Regions from separate parts of the Kitasatospora cineracea genome, predicted to be linked through region 2. Evidence: riboswitches for the same ligand, from Rfam matches in the RefSeq annotation. Region 2 holds a riboswitch; each other region holds the start of a gene.
What was found. Region 2 has a riboswitch for cyclic di-AMP ahead of EDD39_RS28620 (glycoside hydrolase family 16 protein). Riboswitches for the same ligand answer to the same signal wherever they lie in the genome.

Region 1 (4,423 bases), on a different contig from region 2:
ACCGGCCCGGTGCTCGAAGTGGTGCTCGCCGACGTCTCCGGCAAGGGCATGGACGCCGGCAGCCGCGCCCTGCTGCTCTCCGGCGCCTTCGGCGGCCTGCTCGGCTCGCTGCCCGCCCACGACTTCCTGCCCGCCGCCAACGGCTACCTGCTGCGCCAGGACTGGGCCGAGGGCTTCGCCACCGCCGTCCACCTGGTGGTCGACCTGGACACCGGCGAGTACGAACTCCTCTCGGCCGGCCACCTGCCCGGCATGCACCGCCTGGCCGGGGCGGGCCACTGGGAGGTCAAGGAGGCCGAGGGCCCGCTGCTCGGCGTCTACGACGGCGCCAAGTTCGAAGGCGTGCGCGGTACTTTGGGACCCGGCGACGTGCTGATGCTGTGCACCGACGGCATGGTGGAGGTCCCCGGCCGGGACCTGGGCGAGGGCATGGACCGGCTGATGGGCGAGGCCGACCGGCTGGTCGCCACCATCCCGGCGGCCGGCCGCCCCGGGGCCGCGGTCCGGCTGATCGACAGCGTGGCCAAACACGTCAACGACGACCGGGCGGTGCTGCTGGTCTGGCGCCGCTGAGCCCCGCCGGGGCCGCGGTCGAGCGGCGTCGGGGCGGTGGCGGTGCGACGGCGGTGCGGTGGCCCGGAAGCGCTGCCGGGTGCGGGGGAGCGGTGTGCACGGAGTGCCCACGGAGTGTCAAACCCGGGCGTTGATCTTCGGCCAATTCCGGTGCCCGGCCCGGCCGGTGGGCCGCCGACCGGCCTGCCTGCCGGTTTGCCGCCCGGGCCGCCGCGGACCGCCTCCCGCCGACGCTCCGTCAGAACCCGTCCGCTATCGTCACGGTCGGCGGAAATCAGTCCCACCACCCGGGTTGGAGCCCCCGGCGACGGGGCAAGTCCTTTACGCAGTCCGCACGAGCGACCACACTGAGTCCGGATGGAGTGGTGGGGACACGGGGGGCAGGGGCCGGTTTCCGCCTGGAGCCGTCGGCGGTTCCGACCTGAATCCCCGCCACGAATCGAGGAAGTGAGTCCCGGTGGCCTTCTCCGTCTCCGCCCTTGTCCTGTTCGGCGTCATCGTCGCCATCTTCATCCGCAACAAGCAGATGAAGGGCGGGCACGCCATCGTCGCCGCGCTGTTCGGCTTCATGCTCAGCCAGTCGACCATGGCCGGTCCGATCCAGCAGTTCCTCAACTCGGTCTCCAAGGCCATCGCCGGCATCGCGGGCTGACACCCCGCCGGCACCGGGGGGAGCGCGTTCCGAGGGGCGGGGGCACCCCCGTTCCGGACCAAAGTCCCGCCCGCGGGTGACCAGGGTCACCCGCTCCGTCACGCCAGGTCAGCGCCCGGGCGCATACGGTGGCCGAAGTCGCCCACCGTATGTGGTTCGTGGGCGCATCGTCATGATCCCGTACGCGCACCGCAGCCCGCCGTCGGCGGAGCGTGACCTGGCGGACCGTCAGCCCCCTCCCGAGCCCGGGACCGGGGCCTACCGGCGCTTGCCAGCTCCGCGAACCGTGGGTTTTGCTTCCTCCGCAGCCCGGACATCGGCCGGGCTGGCCGCCGAGCGGAACGCCTAGTCCTGCCGCCGCCCGGTGCCGACCAGAGACCACGCCACGGCAGGAGCGGGGGAACCACAGGTAGTACGCCGGACCCGGAACGCACGGGGACGGCTCGGGGTGAAGCCGCGGAGACCGCGGCCGGGCAACTCTCGCCCGAACCCGACAGCTCACCTCGCAGGCGTCGGAGAGGAACAGCTTCATGTCCGCTCAGGGCAAGCACCGCAAGCCGCGCCTGGCCACCGTCGTCCGCATCGCCATCGCCGCCGGCGTCGCCGGCGCCGCGGTCGGCCTCCCGGTCACCGCCGCCTCCGCGCACACCGCCGACCAGCACGACGGCGGCCGCCAGTGGGCCAACGTCTCGGTCGACGCCACCCCCGTCGCCGACACCACCGGCTCCGCCGCCCAGCAGGCCGCGGCCGAGACCTACAAGGTCGCCTCCGGCGACACCCTCTCCAAGATCGCCGCCGCGAAGAACGTGGACGGCGGCTGGGAGAAGCTCTACCAGGACAACCGCTCGGTCATCGGCGGCAACCCGAACCTGATCTACCCGGGCCAGCAGCTGACCGTCAACGGCCAGGCCGCCGCGGCGACTTCGTCCGCCCCGGCCGCCTCCTCGGACGCCGCGGCCCCCGCCGCCGCCCCGAAGACCTCGACCAAGTCGAGCAGCACCGGCACCGCGAAGGCCAAGGCGCAGACCCAGACCCAGACCCAGGCCCCGGCTCCGACCCAGAAGTCGACGTCCTCGTCCTCCTCCTCGTCCGCCGCGAAGTCGTCGACCGCCACCACCTCCGGCAGCTCCGCCGCGAGCTCCTCCTCCGGCTACGTCGCCCCCGCACCGGGCAGCGTCACCACCGGTTACAAGGTGGCGGGCTCCAGCTGGTCCAGCGGCTACCACACCGGCATCGACTTCCCGGTCTCCACCGGCACCAGCCTCAAGGCCGTCGCCAACGGCACCGTGGTCTCGGCCGGCAACGGCGGCGCCTACGGCAACCAGGTCGTCATCAAGCTCGCCGACGGCAAGTACGCCCAGTACGCGCACCTCTCCTCGATCTCCGTCTCGGCCGGCCAGTCCGTGACGGCGGGGCAGCAGATCGGCCTGTCCGGCGCCACCGGCAACGTCACCGGCCCGCACCTGCACTTCGAGATCCGCACCACCCCGGACTACGGCTCCGACATCGACCCGGTCGCCTACCTGGCCGCCCACGGCGTCAACGTCTGACCCCCGGCACCACACCCCCGAAGGCCCCGCGCTCCGCTGCGCGGGGCCTTCGGGCTGTTCCCGGGTCCGGGACGGAGGGGAGAGGCCGCCCGCGGGGCGGGGAACGGCGAGGGCCCCGACCGCGTCGCGGTCGGGGCCCTGTCGTGGAGCGGGTGACGAGAATCGAACTCGCGTGACCAGTTTGGAAGACTGGGGCTCTACCATTGAGCTACACCCGCAGGAAAGCGCCCCGCCACCGCAGCGGTGGTGAGGACGGCCCCAGCGTACCTGGTCGGGTCGGTGGATTGCACACTCCTTCCCCGTTGTCGGCTCGCCGATATCGCCCCGGTCGGGGGCGGGTCGACGTGTACTCTTCTGCTCGGCACCACGGGGTGTGGCGCAGTTTGGTAGCGCGTCCGCTTTGGGAGCGGAAGGCCGTCGGTTCGAATCCGGTCACCCCGACCGTGTGCGGCAGGGTCTCGTCGGTGGCGGGGCCCTGTTGTCGTTGCGGCCCGGCGCCGCCGTCCCCGCTCCCGTCCGCACCCAGGTGCCGGGCACAGTCGCTTTCGTGGTACCGGTAGGATGGACCGCTGGCGGTAGTACGGACAGCATTGCAGCCCCAACCGCCTATCGCCCTGACCGCAAGCCCCCTAGGAGACCCAACCGTGAAGAGCGCCGTCGAGACTCTGAACCCGACCCGGGTTCGACTCACCGTCGAGGTGCCCTTCGAGGAGCTCAAGCCCAGCCTCGACGCGGCGTACAAGAAGATCAACCAGCAGGTCACCGTTCCGGGCTTCCGCAAGGGCAAGATCCCGAACAAGGTGATCGACCAGCGCTTCGGTCGTGGCGCGGTGCTGGAGGAGGCCGTCAACGACGCGCTTCCGCGCTTCTACACGCAGGCCGTCGACGAGGGCCAGATCGACGTGCTGGGCCAGCCCGACATCACCGACATCGAGGGTGTCGAGAACCTGGCCGACGGCGGGGACCTCAAGTTCACCGCCGAGGTCGACGTGCGCCCCGAGGTCACCCTCCCCGAGTTCGCCGAGATCGCGGTCGTGGTCGACCCGGTCGTGGTCGGCGACGAGGACGTCGAGAAGTCCCTCGAGCAGCTGCGCGAGCGCTTCGCCTCCGTCAAGGACGTCGAGCGCGCCGCGGGCGAGAACGACATCGTGGTGATCGACCTGGAGGCCAAGGTCGACGGCGAGGTGCCGGAGGACGGCACCGCCACCGGCGTGAGCTACGAGATCGGCTCCGGCCGCCTGCTGGACGGCATCGACGAGGCCGTGGTCGGCCTGTCCGCCGGCGAGTCCAAGACCTTCACCACCACCCTCAAGGGCGGCACCCAGGTCGGCAAGGACTCCGAGGTCACCGTCACCGTGACCACCGTCCAGGAGAAGGAACTCCCCGAGCTGGACGACGAGTTCGCGCAGCTGGCGAGCGAGTTCGACACCCTCGAGGAGCTCCGCGCCGACTCCGTCAAGCGCCTCGAGCGCATGAAGGAGTTCGACCAGGCCACCCAGGCCCAGGAGAAGGTCCTCGACGAGCTGCTCGCGCGGGTCGAGATGGACTACCCGGAGAAGCTGCTCGCGGACGAGATCGGCACCCGCAAGCACAACCTGGAGCACCACCAGCTGGAGCCGATGGGCCTGACCCTCGACACCTACCTCGC
Region 2 (4,423 bases):
CCGGGTTCCGGTTCCTGTCGCAGCGGCTGAAAGCCTGAGCGCCGGGGGGGGAGGGTCGGGCCCGGGGGAGGGCCGGGGCCGGGTGAGGGTCAGGCCGGGGTGAGGGTGCCGGTGTGCAGCTCGCCGACCCGGCCGGTCTCGCCCTCCCAGGTCCAGAAGACCTTCACGGTCAGGGCGGTGAGGTCCATGACGTGGCTGACGGTGATGCCGCTGCGCTCCGTCCAGGAGACGAACCAGACGCCGGGGGCGACGGCCGCGACGTGCAGCGGGACGTCCTCGTACTGGCCGGCCGACTCGCCGAGGCCCTCCCAGCGCAGCCGGGTGCCGTCCGCGGAGTAGGAGTTGCGGAAGGAGGCGCCGTTGTCGACCTCGAAGAGGTAGGTGCGGCCGGCGAAGCCCGGCAGGGGGGCGTTCATGGAGGTCCTCGGTCCTTCGGGCGGGTCGGATCGGCGGGCGGGCGCGACCGGGCCGGCCGCACCCGCCCAACCTATCGGACCGGGGCTCCGGTCAGCAGCCGAAGTCGACGCGGCGGAACGACACGTAGTGGTCGGCCGTGTAGTAGTCCTCGTGGTGGAGCTTGCCGGTGATGATCCGCCGGGTGCCGCGGGTCGGGCTGCCCGGGGTGATCACGGTGTACTCGTGGTAGTAGCCGGTGGACTGCGCGGGCAGGACGCCCTCGCGGTTCTGGAACACCACGCCGTCCTGCGAGTACGGGAACGGCCCGCCCGCGTCGATCAGGCGGATGGTGTCGCGGCCCTGGCTGGGCAGCGCCGTGTAGCAGATGTTCCCGCTGACGGCGGCGTGCGCCTGGCCGGCGGCCACGGCGGTCGGGGCGAGGGTCAGCAGGCCGAGGGCGGCGACCGAGACGGCACGGATCTTCAACGCGCGTAGAGTCATTCGCATGCCAGCAGTGTGACGCCCCGTCGGGTCCGGCGGAACCCTTGGCGCGAACACTTCATCCCCGGGCCACCGCCGCACCACCCCGCCGCCGCGTGCCGGACCGCCACCAGCGGCGTCCGCGGGGTGTGGTCCTGACACATGGGGCCCGGACGCCACCGCCCCTACCGTGACCTGACCCCCCGTCACCCCCGTCCGAGGAGGCCCGGTGCGCCACCCGCTCAGGTCCCTGTCCGCCGCACTGCTGGCCGCGGCGCTGCTCGCGCTCGGCCCCGCACCCGCGCACGCCGCCACCGCCGCGCCCGGCTACCTGACCCGGGAGGCCGCGTTCCCCGCCCCCGGCAACGGCTGGGCCCAGGTCGAGCGCTACCTCGACACCACCACCGGCTTCCGGCAGGAGCAGTACCCCGCCGACGGGCGCGGCGACCAGGACGGCGCCCGGGTCACCTACTTCGGCGCCGCCCGCCCCTACTCCGGGCGCTTCCTGCTGTACAGCGCCCAGGGCTGGGACACCGCCCCCGGCACGCCGGTGCTGCTGGTGCACGGCGCCAACGACAACGCCGACCGGGCCTGGGCGAACCCCGGCGAGAGCGGCGGCTGCGGCGCGCCGAACTGCCCCGCCACCGGCATGGCGCAGGCGCTCGCCGCCGCCGGGCACCGGGTGTTCGCCATCGGCTTCGCGCACAAGCAGGGCGACAACCTGCAGCAGGCTCAGGCGGTCGGCGACGCGCTCGCCCTGGTCCGGGCCCGCACCGGCGCCGCCCAGGTCGACCTGGTCGCCTGGAGCAAGGGCGAGGTCGCGGCCCGCGCCTACGTCTCCTCGGTCAAGCCGTCCTGGGGCCGGGCCTACGCGGGCGACGTCCGCCGGCTGGTCACCCTCGGCGGCCCCAACGGCGGCCTCGACTACAGCTACGCCCACGGCTGGGCGTTCTCCCTCGCCACCTGGCCCGCCTGCGGCGGCACCGCCAACGCGCCCTCCCCGCACCTGTACATGACCTGCTACGGCACCTACACCGCCCAGCCCTGCCTGGGCGTCCTGCCCACCGGCGGCTACGACTGCTTCCCCGGCCAGCGCCAACTGCTCGCCCGCTGGGACGGCCGCTACGGCCTCGACACCGCCATGCAGGACTGGTGGACCACGTACTACGGCGGCCAGGGCTACTACACCTCCGGGCAGGGCATCCAGGCCGCCATCGACGCCGGCTCGCTGATCGCACCGCTCCAGCGGGCCGGCGTGCCGGCCGCCGTGCCCGGCTACCTGCTGGCGGGCGGCTCGGCGGACATCCCCGGCATCCTGAACGAGACCCGCGGCCCCAGCGACGGCCTGGTGCTCACCGCCAGCGCGCTGGACACCACCGGCGTCCCGACGGTCGGCGGCACCGCGCTGCTCGGCGGCCTCAACCACCTGGAACTCGCCTGGGCCCCCGCCGCGACCGCCCAGGTCAGCGCCTGGCTGGGATGACGGACCGCGATGTGAGAGTGCTCTCAGCGGGCCCCGGACCCTTGGAGACAAAGCGACAATCTGCCTAGCCTGCGGGTGCGTCCAGGACCGGACGCACCCGCCGACGGGACGCCGAATCCCGCCCGACCGACGGCGTCGTCCCACAGCAACAGACCACGGGCGGGAGCGGGGGACCCACGGCAGTACGCCGCGCCTTCCCCCGCCCCTGCCCGGCGGGCCCGGGTGCGGTTCGGCCCTGTCCGGCCGATCTTGCCGGGCGCGCGACGCCGGATCTCCCCCAGCCCCAAGGGGGGCTGGGAGGTGCCCCCTTCGGCTGGAAGCACCGGCCCAACACCCGAGTACATCCAGTACGAGGGCGTCGGGCCGGCACTCCCAGCCGGGCGCCCGACGTCGCGCGCCGATCCGACAAGATCGACCGGACAGGGCCTCGGGGTGAAGCCGCGCCTGCGCGCGGCCGGGCGGCCTCGGCGCCCGAACCCGACAGCTCACCTCGCAGGCGTCGCGGAGGAACCCGTCCCATGCGACCCATGCCCCTTGCCACCCCCGCCCGCCTCGGCGTGCTGGCCGGCGCCGCCGCGCTGGTCGGCGTGCCGCTGGCCGCCGGACCCGCCGGCGCCGCCACCGCCACCACCGTCGTCCAGGACCGGCTCGCCCCGGCCGGGATGACCGCCGGCAGCGCGAGCACCGCCTCGCTGACCCTGCACGCGAACCGCTGCTTCACCGCGAAGACCGTCGGCGTCGGCATCCGCGACGCGGCCGGCGCCAACCTCGACTTCCCCGGCAGCGCGAGCAACGTCCGGATCTGCTCCGGCGGCGTCACCGTCACCACCGGCGCGCGCACCCTGCCGGCCGGCACCTACACCCAGTTCGGGTTCTGGCAGGACACCGCGGGCGGCTGGCACAACCTGCCCTCGCGCACCCTCACCGTCGCCGGCGCCACCACCGCGCCGACCGCGCCGACGGCCCCGACCACGCCCACCACGCCGACGGCGCCGGACCCGGCCCCGGGCCAGGCGCCCGTCCCCGGCAAGTCGCTGACCTGGTCGGAGGAGTTCTCCGGGCCGATCGCCTGGGGCAGCAAGTGGACCGGCGACCGCAGCAGCGCCTACCGCTACGGCAGCCACAACCCCGACGACAACAAGCTGGACTGGCTGGCCCCGTCCGCCGTCACCGTCTCCGGCGGCGTCGCCACCTTCACCGCCACCCCCTCCGCGCACACCCTGGAGAACGGCAAGCAGGCCTGGGACACCGGCCTGCTCACCACCGAGTACAGCAAGGACGGCTTCCAGGTCCGCACCGGCGACTACATCGAGGCCCGGGTGAAGCTGCCCGCCGGCACCGGCGCCTGGCCCGCGCTGTGGACCTGGAAGGACGGCAACAACGAGATCGACAGCTTCGAGTACCACCCGGACAACCCGAACCTGCTCGAACTCTCCAACCGGATCCGCTCCGGCCTGAAGTACCACACCGACGCCAACGCGATCGCCCCCGACCGCTGGGTCACCGTCGGCACCTACTACGGCGCCGACTCGGTCGACTGGTACGTCAACGGGGCGAAGGTGTTCTCCGACGGCACCGGCGTCGGCGCGAACTGGTCGGCCTACCCGATCCTCAACCTGTCGCTCAGCGCCGGCCAGTACCACCCGGCGGCGAGCGGCAGCGCGCCGGTCTCGTTCAGCGCCGACTACCTGCGGGTCTACCGCTGACGGTCCCTCACGAGACGGTGAGCGCGAACGCCGTCCGGTCGTTCGCCGGGACGCGGTCGTCCGCGCTCACCACCCGCAGCTGCCCCACGGTCCGCAGGCCGTGGGGCAGCTGCGCGTCCGCCCGCACCGGCACCAGCGCCGTCGCCGACCGCAGCGGCGGCAGGCCCGCCGGGAACACGCAGCTGACGGTCCGCCCGGCGGCCGTGCACGAGGACGGGAAGTACGGCCCCTCCGGGGCGAAGCCCGGCGGCAGCTCCACCACCACCGTGAACGGCGAACCCGTCGTCTGCGGACCGCCGTTGGCGACGAAGGCGTGCACCGTCGTCACCCCGCCCGGCGCCACCGGGTCCGGATCCAG
Region 3 (4,423 bases), on a different contig from region 2:
GCTGGTGCGGGCCGAGCCGCAGGGCCGTCCGGTGGTGGTGGTCTCCGCCGACAAGGAGGTGGCCGACGGGGTCCGCAAGGCGGGGGCGCGGCCGGTGGCCTCGGTGCTGCTGCTGAACCGGCTGGCCCGCAGCTGAGGGGCGGTCAGCGGGCCTGCGGGCGGCCGGGGTGTGACGGTCCGGTGAAGGGGGGCGGGGAGGTGGAACCGGAAGCCCCCGGGAGTGGACGCGGGGGCTGGGACTTCACTAGGGTCTGGCGTCAAACCTATATTCCGGACCATCACTCGTCGGGGTGAGTCCAGCAGGAAGAAGGAGCTCACCCTTGGCCTCCCACCGCCGTCCCAAGCAGCCGAGCCGTGCGCGGATCTCCGTGTTCACCGCCGCCGCCGCGACCGCGGTCGCCCTGACGGCCCAGGCCAGTGCGCACGCCGCGCCGGCCCAGCCGAACAAGGACGAGGTCAAGGCGCAGGTCGACAAGCTGCTCGAGGAGCAGGAGCAGTCGGCCGAGAAGTACAACGGCGCCAAGGAGCGGGCCGACCAGCTGCGCAAGCAGGCCGACGACCTGCAGGACCAGGTGGCCCGCGGCCAGGAGCAGCTGACCGAGCTGGCCTCCGGGCTGGCGGCGGTGGCCGGCGACCAGTACCGGCAGGGCGGCGTCGACCCGTCGATGCAGCTGATGCTCTCCTCGGACCCGGACCACTACCTCACCCAGGCCACCTCCTTCGGGCAGGCGGCCAGCACCCAGGCCGAGACGCTCAAGTCCCTCAAGGACCAGCAGCGCCGCCTGGACCAGCAGAAGCAGGAGGCCGCCCAGGTCCTGCACGAGCTGGACAGCCAGACCCAGGCGCTCAACGACGCCAAGAACGACGTGCAGAGCAAGCTCGCCGAGGCGCAGAAGCTGCTCTCCAAGCTGAACGCCGCGGACCGCGCCGCGATCCTCCAGGGCTCCGGCGGCACCGCCTCGCGCAGCGCGGACCGGATCGACCCGAAGAGCCTGCCGCCGGCCAGCGGCTACGCCGCGACCGCGGTGGCGGCCGCGCTCAGCAAGCAGGGTTCGGCGTACGTGTGGGGCGCCACCGGCTCCAGCACCTTCGACTGCTCCGGCCTGATGGTGTGGGCGTACAAGCAGGCCGGCGTCTCGCTGCCGCGCACCTCGCAGTCGCAGGGCAGCTACGGCACCAGCGTGGGCACCGACTGGCACAACGCGCAGCCCGGCGACCTGGTCGTCTACTACGGCGACCGGCACCACGTCGGCATGTACATCGGCAACGGCCTGGTGGTGCACGCGCCGCGCACCGGTGACGTGGTGAAGACGATGAAGGTCGACACCCTGCCGATCTCCACCATCCGCCGGGTCTGAGCGGGGCGGGCCTGACGGCCCAACGAATCGGACAAACGCCCCACCGGGCAACAATTGACGCGTCGTGACACGCCCGGGCGGCTCGCAATCACCCTGTGATTCGAGACACGCCCGGGTGTGGTGTTTCCCGGGTGAATGGCGGGAAACGCTGTGCTCGGGGTAAGGAATCGATCACGTTCGGTCAGATTTACCGGGGTGTTTGATTCAGAATCAGATTTTTTTCCGACAAGGATTTGAACGGATCACGGATCGGTTACTAGGGTCGTGCCTCGACCACCGCAGTGTCGATCGCCCAAGGGGGGCGGCGGCGGAGGTCGCCGCCGAGTCCGTGACGCAGCGGGCAGACCGTCAACACCGGGTCTGCCGACGGGGATACCCCTGTGGGGGTGCTGTCGAACGGAGCCGGGGAACCACGTTCCCCCGGGGTGAATCGGCGCCCGGTCGACCGCCGCGCGCGGTCGGTGAAGCGCCGTAGGGCATCTCTTCCGGCCCGAACCCGTCAGCTCACCCGGTAGGCGGTGTGAGGAAGAAGGAGTCCGCCTTCGTGGCGTCCCATCGCCGTCCCAAGCCCGTCGGCCGTGCCCGGGTCTCGATTCTCACTGCCACCGCCGCCGCTGCCGTGGCGCTGTCCGCCCAGAGCGGTGCGCACGCCGACCCCGCGCCGACCAAGGACCAGGTCAAGGCCCAGGTCGACGAGCTCAACGAGCAGGCCGAGGTCAAGACCGAGGCGCTGAACGCCTCGGTCGAGAAGCAGCAGGCGCTGCAGCAGCAGGTCGGCCAGCTCCAGGACCAGCTCGCCTGCCAGCAGGAGCACGTCACCACCGCCCGCGAGGCGCTGGCCGGCATCGCCGCCGAGCAGTACCGCACCGGCAGCATGCCGCAGACCATGCAGCTGATGCTCTCCAGCAGCCCGGACACCTTCCTCGGCCAGGCCGGCGCGCTGAACGCGGTCGGCTCCACCCAGGCCGACCTGCTGAAGACCTTCAAGGACGAGCAGGCGCAGCTCGACGCGCAGCGCAAGGAGGCCGAGTCCAAGCTCGCCGAACTGGACACCACCACCAAGGCCCTCAAGGCCGACAAGGAGGACGTCCAGGCGAAGCTGGCCAAGGCCCAGGACCTGCTCAACACGCTGACCCAGCAGGAGCGCGAGCAGCTCGCCGCCGCCGAGGCCAAGGCCGCCGACGACGCCCGGGCGAAGGCCGACGCCGCCCAGCAGTCGCAGCGGGCCTCCCGCGACACCGCCCGGGTCGAGCTGAACGCCCCGGCGTCCTCCAGCTTCTCGGGCAACGCGGTCGGCGCGGCCGTCTCCAAGCTCGGCAGCTGGTACTCGTACGGCGCGGCCGGCCCGAGCACCTTCGACTGCTCCGGGCTGATGCAGTGGGCCTACAAGCAGGCCGGCGTGTCGATCCCGCGGACCTCGCAGGCGCAGGCCGGGGCCGGTACCAGCCTGGGCACCGACATCTCCAAGGCCCGCCCGGGCGACCTGATCATCTACTACGGCGACCAGCACCACGTCGGGATGTACGTCGGCAACGGGCAGATCATCCACGCCCCGCACACCGGCGCGCAGGTCCGCTACGAGTCGGCGACGGTCATGCCGATCAACCGGATCGTCCGGATCTGACGCTCCGTCGGAGCCGTCGGCCCGGTACCCCGCACGGGGTGCCGGGCCGTTTCCGTTCGGGTGTCCGATTCATGGTCAAATATTCGGTGCTGTCAGGGTTTGGACTGGATCGATCCGACTCGCTAACCTCTGCCCCCGGGCCCCCGCGAGGACGGCCGTCCGACCGCGGACGGCGGCGGAGGCCGGTCGCAGAACGGAGCCGTCGCGCGTGTCCGTGCCCCGCCGCACCCCACTGCCCGGCGTCCAGCGCCTCGCCCGGGCCCTGGCGCTCACCGCCGCCGCCACCAGCGCGCTCGGCCTGACCGTCGGCGGTGCGCACGCCGAGCCCGCGCCGACCAAGGACCAGGTCAAGGCGCAGGTCGACCAGCTCTACGAGGAGGCCGAGCGGGCCTCCGAGCAGTACAACGCCGCGCTGGAGCAGCAGCGCCGGCTGCAGGCCGAGGCCGGCACCCTGCAGGACCAGGTCGCCGCCGGGCAGGACGAGCTGAACCGGCTGCGCGGCGACCTGGGCGCCGTCGCCGCCGCCCAGTACCGGGCCCAGGGCATCGACCCCGCGGTCCGGCTGATGCTGGACCAGGACCCGGCCGGCTACCTCACCGGCGCCCGCTCGCTCGAACAGGCCACCGCCCGGCAGGGCGACCGGCTGCGCGACGTGGCCGAGCGGGCGCGCCGGCTCGACGAGCGGCGGCACGAGGCCGGCGCCAAGCTCACCGAGCTGGAGCAGGCCCGGCAGCGGCTGGCCGCCGCCAAGGACGACGTCCGCGAACGGCTGGCCAGGGCCCAGCGGCTGCTGAACGGCCTCGCCCCCGCCGACCGGGCCGGGATCGCGGCCGACGACGCCCGGGCCGCCCGGCGGCGCGCCACCCGCGGCACCGACCGGATCGACCTCGGCGACCAGCCGCCCTCCTCCGACCGGGCCGCCGCCGCGCTGGCCGCCGCCATCTCGAAGATCGGCTCCCCGTACGTCTACGGATCGACCGGCCCCGGCACCTTCGACTGCTCCGGTCTGATGTACTGGTCATGGCGGCAGGCCGGAGTGACCCTGCCGCGGACCTCGCAGGAACAGGCCTCGGCCGGCCGGCGGGTGAGCCTCGCCGAAGCCCGGCCCGGAGACCTGGTGATCTTCTTCAACGACAGGCACCACGTCGGCATGTACGCCGGTGGGGGCGTCGTCGTGCACGCGCCCCACCCCGGCGCCCGGGTCCGCTACGAGAGCGTCAGCGCGATGCCGGTCAGCTCGGTGGTACGGATCTGAGCCTCGTCGACGAACCCCTGGTCACCGACCTGACGACGGCCGGCGGGCCGCCGCGGGCCGGTGCTCCGCTGTCCCGGCGGGCCGCCCTGCTGCTGGCCGCCGCCGGGGCCACCCAGCTGTCGCTGCCCCTGCTGCGGCCCGGCCGCCCGGCCCCCGCCGCGCCCGCCGAGGCGCCCCCCGGGCTGC

Region 1: another riboswitch for cyclic di-AMP. It lies ahead of EDD39_RS12705 (M23 family metallopeptidase); the one in region 2 lies ahead of EDD39_RS28620 (glycoside hydrolase family 16 protein).
Region 3: another riboswitch for cyclic di-AMP. It lies ahead of EDD39_RS15080 (C40 family peptidase); the one in region 2 lies ahead of EDD39_RS28620 (glycoside hydrolase family 16 protein).

Annotation. Positions count from the first base shown of each region.
Region 1 covers NZ_RJVJ01000001.1:2,771,555-2,775,977, forward strand. The annotation lists gene EDD39_RS12695 (PP2C family protein-serine/threonine phosphatase) at 1-573, shown strand, start outside; gene EDD39_RS12700 (hypothetical protein) at 1,031-1,225, shown strand; cyclic di-AMP (ydaO/yuaA leader) riboswitch at 1,631-1,750, shown strand; gene EDD39_RS12705 (M23 family metallopeptidase) at 1,756-2,775, shown strand; tRNA gene EDD39_RS12710 (tRNA-Gly) at 2,920-2,993, opposite strand; tRNA gene EDD39_RS12715 (tRNA-Pro) at 3,143-3,216, shown strand; gene tig (trigger factor) at 3,420-4,423, shown strand, end outside.
Region 2 covers NZ_RJVJ01000002.1:472,226-476,648, reverse strand. The annotation lists gene EDD39_RS28640 (alpha/beta hydrolase) at 1-38, shown strand, start outside; gene EDD39_RS28635 (MoaF-related domain-containing protein) at 90-416, opposite strand; gene EDD39_RS28630 (guanyl-specific ribonuclease) at 508-903, opposite strand; gene EDD39_RS28625 (esterase/lipase family protein) at 1,106-2,359, shown strand; cyclic di-AMP (ydaO/yuaA leader) riboswitch at 2,745-2,873, shown strand; gene EDD39_RS28620 (glycoside hydrolase family 16 protein) at 2,887-4,065, shown strand; gene EDD39_RS28615 (hypothetical protein) at 4,073-4,423, opposite strand, start outside.
Region 3 covers NZ_RJVJ01000001.1:3,306,102-3,310,524, forward strand. The annotation lists gene EDD39_RS15070 (NYN domain-containing protein) at 1-136, shown strand, start outside; gene EDD39_RS15075 (C40 family peptidase) at 321-1,358, shown strand; cyclic di-AMP (ydaO/yuaA leader) riboswitch at 1,736-1,892, shown strand; gene EDD39_RS15080 (C40 family peptidase) at 1,903-2,982, shown strand; gene EDD39_RS15085 (C40 family peptidase) at 3,191-4,237, shown strand.